Regions from separate parts of the Paenibacillus sp. BC26 genome, predicted to be linked through region 2. Evidence: a T-box and tRNA genes for the amino acid it is inferred to sense, from the RefSeq annotation. Region 2 holds a T-box; the other holds one or more tRNA genes.
What was found. A T-box is a leader RNA that pairs with one kind of tRNA and senses whether it is charged. The one in region 2 lies ahead of metG (methionine--tRNA ligase), so its partner is inferred to be a tRNA-Met.
Positions count from the first base shown of each region.

Region 1 (4,990 bases), on a different contig from region 2:
AAGGGAGACAGCGGTAACGAAGCAGAACGCCATGTACTGCGAATCGGCTTTATGTATTCCAATTCCGATAATGAACCCTACCTGCGCCAACAGTTCACGGATGGTTATGAACTGACGCATCCGAATATCGACATCGAAATCGCAGCAGCGATCAACTATGACGATCAGCGTTTCGAAGAGCCCGATCCGAACAAGAAGCAGCCGGATCCGTACGAGAAGCTGAAAGAGATGATCAACGGCAAGAATCCGGTTGATGTCGTGGTATTGGAGTCTTCCTATCTGAAGCGACTTGTAGAAGACAATCTGCTTAAACAGCTGGATCCGCTTATTCAAGAGAGCGAATTCGATATCGAGGATTTCGTACCGACGGTTATTGACGGAATCAAGGACGCGGGAGGCGGCAGCATCTACGCGCTTACGCCGACCTTCAATGCATCGGCTCTCTACTATAACAAGAAGCTCTTTACCGATGCGGGCGTAACGCCGCCGACAGACGGTATGACTTGGACGGATATCCTGACGAAAGCGAAACAGGTAGCCAAGGGCGAAGGTGCAGAGCGTAAGTTCGGCTTCTCGTTCAATCGTTGGAGCGGAGACCCGTTCTGGGATTCCCAAACCTACTCGGCACCTCTGCAGCTGAAGATGTTTGATAATAAAGCAGAGAAGATGACCGTAGATACGCCGCAATGGCGCAAAGTGTGGAGTGAAGTAGCCGCGCTGTACCAAGAGAAAATCGTACCTACCCAAGAAGATATGAACAACGGCGGCGGAGGCGGCATTGCACGGGATGAGAAAGCTGTATTCAATCCGTTCCAAGGCGATCTGTTCATCAGCGGCCGTATTGCGATGATGATCGGCGGCTATGATTACGTGAATGAGCTGGCCAGAGCCAAAGATTATTCCGCTAAGAACCCTAAGATTCCGTCCCCGGATTGGGATGTCGTCACGATCCCGACTTTCGAGGAAGCTCCGGGCATTGGCGGCAATATCTACTTGAATAATCTGATGGCGATCAGCGCCAATGCACAAAACAGCGAAGATGCTTGGGACTTCATCCAGTTTAACAACAGCAAGGAATGGGCGAAGCTGAAATCCCGCAGCACCTATGAGATGGTAGCTCGTAAATCGTTCCTGAAGCCGAAGGACGGCATGAACTATAACATTCAAGCCTTCTACTCCCTCAAGCCGATTCCACCTCAGGATATTAATCTTGAGAAGCTTTACCGCGAGAAGCCGAACCTCTATCAGGTTCAACAATTTGCGCAGCCGCTCTTCCAGGAGGTCATTCAGAAGAAGAAATCCGTCGAAGAAGCGCTTAAGGAATGGCAGACCAAAGGGGATGCCATGCTGCAGAAGATTAAGGACAATCCGAATGGTCCGCTTGAGCCGGTTGAAGGCGGAGGCGGCGTAGGCATTGATGTTTACGGCGGCAAAGGCTAAATCATCATGAAGGAACCGCATTGGCGCAATTCGCGTCGATGCGGTTTTTTTGTTTATGTTGAGACCGTTCAGAGCCGATGCTTGTTTTTTCCGAAAATGGGGCATTCTAAGCGAAACGGCGAAGAAGGGAGTAAGTGACATGAAATGGGTGTATTGGGGGCGTCTGTACGAGACCAAATTTCAAGCCGGATGTCTGGTTAGACGGATGGAAAACGACTGGTGGGTATACGGATATGAATGTCCGCAAGAGATCGAAGTATTTCGTTCGCGGAAAGGAAGATTCGGCGTTCGATTCCTTCCATAAAAATATGCTTGACTTATTCATGGATCATATAGTATATTATTTCTTGTCGCCATTGAATGATTTGTAGTGAATGAGTGTTAACGCGGGGTGGAGCAGCTCGGTAGCTCGTCGGGCTCATAACCCGAAGGCCGCAGGTTCAAATCCTGCCCCCGCAACCAACCTTTCGATTATTATCGTAAGGGCCCTTAGCTCAGTTGGTTAGAGCGGTCGGCTCATAACCGATTGGTCGGGGGTTCGAGTCCCTCAGGGCCCACCATTCCACAATCATGAACATGCCGGGGTGGCGGAACTGGCAGACGCACAGGACTTAAAATCCTGCGGTGGGTGACCACCGTACGGGTTCGATTCCCGTCCTCGGCATCCAACAAGAAACCTTGATGAATCAAGGTTTTTTCCATTTTTATAGGAAGTTTGCATCTCATATTTAAGCGAAAGATAATACTCTTTTTCATCACATGCCACAATAGTGATGAAGAGGAGTTTTTTTTTATGGCTCGGAATAGAAATATCGACGATATATGAAACGGCTGCCAGCTAAGGCAGCCGTTTTATTTTTGCCAGCTTGCTTCCCTTCGTAATAAATAAAGAGGCGTAATAGGAAGCTGCAACAAGATTTGTCCAAAAATCGTAGAGATGTTCATTTTCTCCTTTTCATGCTGACTCTAAAATACAAGTTGACGATGAATAAGCGCATGCATCTTGAAACGTGAATTTGGAGGTTGCAGATGTTTTTTGTCGCTACAAATGGGAGATGAGGTGAAGTTTCCTTTGCCATTATGATGAGCTATGGATCGTTTCGCAAAATATACCATAGAAGGAATGATAAAATGAACAAGCATAAACGGACATCACGTTTGGCTTCACGTCTGACATCTTTGGTTCTCAGCATTTTGCTGGCGGTACTTACGCTACTGCCGGCGACAGCTTTCGCAGAAACCACTACCGGCAGCGATCCCTTCCAAGGCGAGATCCTTTTCCCCTTCAATGAGGGGAACGGTTCAACCTCCAGTGCCCTTTCGGGCGATCTAACAGCTACATTAGACAACTATGTATGGAATCCAAACGGTCGAGGCGCTACTCCCGCGATCTCCAATGACCAAACAGGCAAAAACGGGATCACAATCGATTACGGCACCTCGTTCTCGAATGTAAATGATCTTACGATGGGCGTTTGGGTAAAGCCCTCAGCTCCCAATTCCGGACAAACCAGTTCTTTGATGGCTCCCCCTTATAGCGGCACCACAGGCAATTGGGGTTTCAGCAATGGAGAAATCTGGTGGAGTATTAACTGGGGCACCAGCGCAAACAACTTCGCTGACACAAATATTAGCTTACTATCTTACGGATCGGATGGTTCCGAATGGGAAGGCGGCATTTCAGCGGCGGCAGGGAATCTGGCCGACGGCAACTGGCACTATTTGGCGTTCTCCTTAAGTACGACTGCAAATAAGATTGCTCTCTATGTGGACGGCAATCAGATCGGCGAAAAAGATTATAGCTCTCTATATCCGGTCAATCTACAGGCGTACAAATGGTTCGGCGGGAATGGGTACCAGGATAAGTCGTATACCGGCCTTCTGGATGAGCTTTCCGTTTTCCCATCTGTTCTCGACGACACCTCGCATGCAGCGCTATATAACAGAGTGCCTAATACGAGTATTGGCGGCAATCCGGGCGATCCCGGCGATCCTTTTCAAGGCGAGATTCTATTCCCCTTCAATGAGGGTAGTGGTTCAACCTCCGGCGCCTTTTCGGGTGATCTAACGGCCACGTTGAACAACTATGTATGGGATATCGATCACAATGGCCGGGGCGATACTTCCGCAATTGCCAATGATCAGACAGGCCAGAACGGGCTCACAATCGACTACGGTACTGAGTTCGCGAATGTAAATGATCTTACGATGGGCGTTTGGGTGAAGCCCTCAGCTCCCACTCCCGCAACTTCCAGTTATTTATTGGCCCCGCCTTATGCCGGTACCACTGGCAATTGGGGGTTAAACGCAGGAGAAATCTGGTGGAATATCGGCTGGGGCACCAGTGAAAACAATTACGCCGACACAACGCTAAACTTCACATCATACGGATCGGACGGATCCGAGTGGGGGAGCAGTCTGTCGGCACCAGCGGGGAATTTGGCCGACGGCAACTGGCACTATGTGGCGTTCTCCTTCAGCGCGACGGCGAAAACAGTCGCACTGTATGTGGACGGCAATCAGATCGGTAACAAGACCTACACGTCCACATTCCCTATTAATCTGCAAGCCTACAAATGGTTCGGCGGGGCCGGCTATAATGGAAGCGCGTACACAGGCCTTCTGGATGAGCTTTCCGTTTTCCCTTCCGTTCTGGGCGACACCGCGCATGAAGCGCTATTTAACAGAGCGCCTAATACTAGCGAGGGCGGCAATCCGGGCGATCCCTTCCAAGGCGAGATTCTTTTCCCTTTCAATGAGGGTAATGGTACGACCTCTGGCGCACTTTCGGACGGTCTGACGGCCACATTGACCAACTATGTGTGGGATATCGATCACAGCGGCCGGGGAGATACTTCCGCGATCTCCACGGATAGCAGAGGTGCGAGTGGGCTCACGATCGATTACGGTGCTCAGTTCGCGAATATGAATGATCTTTCCATGGGCGTATGGGTAAAGCCTTCGGCTCCCAGCCCCGGAACATCCAGTTCTTTAATGGCTCCACCTTATGGCGGCTCCGATGGCAGTTGGGGATTACATAATGGAGAAGTCTGGTGGAGTATCGGTTGGGGCACCAGTGAAAACAATTACACCGACACCAAGATAAGTTTCCTATCTTACGGATCGGATGGCTCCGCTTGGGATAGCAGCTTTTCAGCGCCGGCGGGGAATTTGGCTGATGGCGACTGGCACTACTTGTCGTTCTCCTTCAGCGCGACGGCGAAAACAGTCGCTCTGTATGTGGACGGCAGTTTGATCGGCGAAAAGACCTACACGTCCACTTTCCCTGTTAATCTGCAAGCCTACAAATGGTTCGGCGGCGGCGGCTATAATGAAAGCGCGTATACCGGTCTGTTGGATGAACTGTCTGTTTTCACATCCGTTCTCGACGACACCACGCATGGAGCTCTATATAACAGAGCGCCTAATACAGAGGGCACCGGCCAGCAGACAGATCCGGCCGACACCGATCAAGTAGGCGACAAAACCTATTATGTGGCGAAAACCGGCAGCGATAGCAACCCCGGCACCGAGGCTGAACCTTTCCTTA
Region 1 covers NZ_FPAD01000001.1:3,344,734-3,349,723, reverse strand. Annotated here, with positions in the region: gene BM412_RS15140 (ABC transporter substrate-binding protein) at 1-1,440, shown strand, start outside; gene BM412_RS32145 (hypothetical protein) at 1,580-1,744, shown strand; tRNA gene BM412_RS15135 (tRNA-Met) at 1,826-1,902, shown strand; tRNA gene BM412_RS15130 (tRNA-Ile) at 1,924-2,000, shown strand; tRNA gene BM412_RS15125 (tRNA-Leu) at 2,019-2,104, shown strand; gene BM412_RS15120 (LamG-like jellyroll fold domain-containing protein) at 2,572-4,990, shown strand, end outside.
Region 1: it encodes a tRNA-Met, which carries the amino acid that the T-box ahead of metG (methionine--tRNA ligase) is inferred to sense. The anticodon was not compared.

Region 2 (4,990 bases):
CGCCGAAAATAAACTTGAAGCCTGCATAGCGGCTAAAGTGGACGTGCTGATTGATGATGCGCCTCATTATGCGGAGGAGTTTGCTCGCATGCGCAAGCCGATTATTTTGTACGATCAGCCTTATAATCGAGCCGTTACGAGTGAGTTTGTCTTGCGCGCTGCCAATTGGGTGGAAGTGACCGGGCATATTCAACATTTAGCCACCGGGCTGAAGTGAATTACAACAGGAATTGGAGAGAGAATGCAATATGCTTGCTGCTATGATTCATGGGTTTATATTGGCATTAGGGTTGATTTTGCCGCTTGGGGTACAAAATGTGTTTGTGTTTAATCAAGGTGCGGTTCAGAGCCGGTTTCGCAAGGCGCTGCCCGTCGTCATAACGGCATCTATCTGCGATACGTTGCTGATCTTGCTGGCCGTGCTCGGCGTATCGGTGCTTGTTCTGCAATTCGTTTGGCTGAAGACCATCCTGTTCGTCGTGGGAATCTTATTCCTGCTCTACATGGGATGGCTGACTTGGAAAAGCAAGCCGGCCAATCGGGAATCCTCTTCCTCGGAGGCCCTCGGAGCGAAGAAACAGATTGCTTTCGCAGCATCGGTGTCGCTCCTCAATCCGCATGCGATTCTGGACACGATCGGCGTCATTGGGACAGGCTCCCTGCAATACAGCGGGACCGAGAAGATGCTCTTCACGGTGGCCTGCGTGGTCGTTTCGTGGCTTTGGTTCACCAGTCTGGCCGCGGCCGGACGACTCACGGGCAGCTTGGATAAATCCGGGCGGATTATGATTGCGCTGAACAAAGTTTCCGCGGTGGTCATGTGGGGAACGGCTGTATATTTGCTCATTAATTTGATTAGTGAGTAGAGAGTACGAGAGAACAGAAAAGAACCGTCAGGGCGAGCGAGTGGCCTTGGCGGTTCTTTCTTGTTGCGGCGTTGAAGGATGGTGGGATCCAGCCCCGGCTAGAGCTGCGACCGACTATTTAGTAGAGCCGCTTCTTCCTCTTCAATACGTTTGGGATCAATGCGCTCGAATAACAGCGATAGACTTTGAATTTGCCGGTCGGCTGATACAGTAACGAGCTTCCAAACAGGCTGTTCAAGCGAGAGAAAGGTTCGGATACGCTCACAGGAGAAGGGGATGAACGGCTGCAGCAGATTGGCTAAATTCGCAATAATCCCAACACAGGTATGGAGCGTAATGCCGCATGCATCCCGATCCTCTTTAATTTGTGCCCAAGGCTTCTGCTCATCGAAGTATTTGTTGGCCCGGCGGATCTGTGCCAATATCAGCTCCAATGCTTCTTTCAATCGGCCTTCTTCAATAAGTGTCCCCGACTCGAAGTATAGCTCCGTAAGAAGCTGCTTCCATTCGTCGCTTAGTTCGCCTGCGGGTACACGTCCTTCGAATGATTTCGTGATAAAAGCAAGCGTGCGGTTCACGAAATTGCCGAAAGCGCCGAGCAGCTCCCCATTGTGACTGTGGATAAACTCCCGCCAAGAAAAATCCGTATCCCGTCTCTCAGAGCCATTGGCGATAAGGAAATAGCGGATCGAGTCCGGCTGATACCGGCTCATGATGTCAGGCACCCACACCGCCCAATTGCGGCTGGTCGAGAATTTCTTCCCCTCCAGCGTCATGTATTCGCAGGAAATAATCCGATCCGGCACATGCAGCCCGCCACCACCCAGAAGAACTGCAGGCCATATTAACGTATGAAAGGGAATATTGTCTTTGCCGTGCACGTAATAAGCCGTTATGTCCCTGTCGCCATCTACCCAGAAGGTCTCCCAGCTCCCGCCGGTCTGGGCAGCCCACTGCTTGCTGGCGGACAGATAACCGCTGACCGCTTCAATCCAGACATAGATTTTCTTATCCTCGAAGCCCTCTACCGGTACATCCACGCCCCAGTCCAGGTCTCTCGTTGCCGCGCGATCATGAAGGCCTTCCTCCAAATAACGCTTAGTCAGCTGAACCGCGTTCTCTCGCCAGCCATGCGCCTTATCGGCATAAGCTGTCAGCTCATCTTGGAAATGGGAGAGAGCGAGATAGTAATGCTCCGTGGCTCGTTCGGTAGGGGGATTGCCGCATAGTTTGCAAGTTTTATCCGACAGATCCGCTGGGTCGAGTATGGTGGAACAAGCATCGCATTGATCGCCTCGGGCACGACTTCCGCACGCCGGGCATACGCCTTCCACGTAACGATCCGGCAGAAACCGTTTATCCGTCTCGCAGTAGGTTTGTTGAATGGTTTTCTTGTACAAATGGCCATTCTCAAGCAGCTTCAGGAAGATCTCCTGCACGACCTGATGATGGAACGGCTGATCCGTCCGCGTATAGAGGTCATACGTGAAACCAAGCTGCGCAAAACAATCGGCAAATTCCCGATGATACCGGTCTGCGATATCGCTTGGCGAAACGCCTTCTTGAATCGCTTGCACCGCCACCGGAGTGCCGTGGCAATCGCTCCCTGATACGTACAATACAGGTTCGCCTTTGGCACGGTAATAACGGGCCAGAACATCTCCGGGCAATAAACTCGCAAGTCGCCCCAAGTGCAACGAACCATTCGCATACGGCCAAGCGCCGCCAATAAATACAGGTGCCATCCACATCGCCTCCTTCAATGGAAAACAGAACAAATAGAAAACAGAAAAAGCCCTCATCCCGAAGGGACGAGAGCTGTGCTCACGTGGTACCACCCAATTTTATAAATGCCTCGCGGCATTCACCTCTTCAGGTACGCCGCGGTTGGCGGTTATACCCTAGCACAATAACGGGTGCGGGATCCGGTGCAGCCTACACCCATAGAAGGTTCGGGGCACAGCTCAGAGACCATATTCTCGCGTGTATTCTTTACCCCTTTGCACCGGATCGGGGCTCTCTGTAAAAGACATCTTCGCGATACTCTTTCTCTTCATAGCTTTTGTTTGAATATTCAGCTTATTCGAGATTATAAGGCATAGAAATTTCCAAGTCAAGGGCTCTTATAAACGTATACTATGACAGCCGTAATTGGTTCGTGCGAATTAGCTCTTGCAACATTTTTCCATATAATGCTAGCATTTAGGGTGATAGACTTCCAAACCAAGCGGAGGGATCCGAACATGCTGCAGCAGCACAAGGATATCATTCAAATTAATAAAGAGGGCTGGAATAAAGTCGCGGATCAGTTTTTTGAAGGCTCGCTCAATCGTCTATCCTATGGCTCCTATGCCCCCACGGAGGAAGAGTTGAACCTGCTGGGGACGATAGCGAACTGCTCAATCGTTGAAGTAGGGTGCGGAAGCGGGCATACGCTGGAGTATTTGGCCGGACGCGGTGCGCGCGAGCTCTGGGGCGTGGATTTATCCGGCTCGCAGATTGAGACGGCAAGGCAGGTTGTCTCTAATCTGGACACGCCTGTCGTTCTCATTGAGTCACCGATGGAAGAGATGGCGGAGCTGCCCGAGAACTATTTTGATAAAGCGGTATCGATCTATGCGCTCGGTTGGACCGTGGATTTGCCTCGGACGTTAAGTCACATTCATAGAAGCTTGAAGCCGGGCGGCATCTTTGTGTTTAGCTGGGAGCATCCCGTGCATAGCGTGGTGGAATACAGCGAGGACGTGTTGAAATTCAGACGCTCCTATGTGTCGGAGGGTTTCGAGCGGCATGAGGCATGGAGAGGGACACCCATTGTTATGCACAATCGCAAAGTAAGTACGTTCATCAACGCGTTGATCGGCGCCGGATTTGTCATAGATGCTGTCATTGAAGAGTCTAAGTTGGATGAAGGGGACGCGGTCAATCCGGCAAAATGGTACTCCGGCGCAAAGGCGCGCATTCTCCCATCGACGCTCATTATTAAATGTCATAAATCCCGGACTGAAGGAGAACCGAGCTGATGGATACTTCTATACTGAGTGCGTCGGGGATATCGTTCCTCCTCGTCACGCTGCTGACCCCGTTGCTCATCTGGGGCTTGCGCGCACTTAAACTTACACAGCCGATACGTGCGGAATTGCCGCCCGATCATCAAGCTAAACGCGGCACGCCGCTAATGTCGGGGTTAATTCTGCTAATCGGCATTATGGTTTCGGTCTACGTTCATCCCGAGCCGATGGTGTTGTTCATAGGCACAACGTTTGTTTTATTCGGCATTGTGGGGTTCATGGATGATTTTCGAAAGGCGGCCTTTCAAGATCCGCAAGGCATCTCCGGCAAAATGAAGCTGGTCCTTCAGTTCACCTTTGCCTTTGTATTGCTGCTTGTGTTGCTTCAGCAATTCAACTTAAGCCCGGACATTGCGGTATTCGGGGGTTTCTCGCTCCACTTACCCCCGTGGCTGTATCTGGTCATCATGCTGTTGTTCATTGTAGGCTCCGCTAATGCCATAAACTTTACCGATGGGTTGGACGGGCTGTTGATCAACGTGGCGATTCCGACCTTTTTCTTCTTCTTCGTTATCTCCGAGAGAGTCGAAGTGCAGACGTTCTCACTGGTCATGATCGGCTGTCTGCTGGGTTTGTTCATCTACAATATTTACCCGGCAAAAGCATTCATGGGCGACACCGGCTCCTTGGCAATTGGCGGCTCGCTCACCTTCTTGGCGGTTATCGAGAAGGTAGAGATTCTCATTCCGATTCTGTTCATCATCTATCTGGCCGAACAGCTGTCCGTGATTCTGCAGGTGTGGTACTACAAGAAGACGAAGCTGCGCATCTTCCGCATGGCCCCGATTCATTATCATTTTAGCTTGAAGTATGGCTGGAGCGAGAACAAAATTGTCATGATCTTCGGGTTTGTCTCCTGGCTGGCGGCTTTTGTGTCGTGGTTGCTTTGGAAGTATTTGTTGTGAGCATGCGAGAGGCTGCCTACACCTCTCACAAAAAGGAGCTCTTTAACTAACTGTTACTTACCTACCTCATTCGTCGCTCCCCTACCAGCGTATTGCTCCGAAAGCAGCTCTCTTGGTGGGGGCTGTACGAAACTAGCTTCTTTATTTT
Region 2 covers NZ_FPAD01000003.1:179,149-184,138, forward strand. Annotated here, with positions in the region: gene BM412_RS21985 (5' nucleotidase, NT5C type) at 1-217, shown strand, start outside; gene BM412_RS21990 (LysE/ArgO family amino acid transporter) at 249-866, shown strand; gene metG (methionine--tRNA ligase) at 965-2,611, opposite strand; T-box leader at 2,671-2,932, opposite strand; gene BM412_RS22000 (class I SAM-dependent methyltransferase) at 3,110-3,889, shown strand; gene mraY (phospho-N-acetylmuramoyl-pentapeptide-transferase) at 3,889-4,842, shown strand.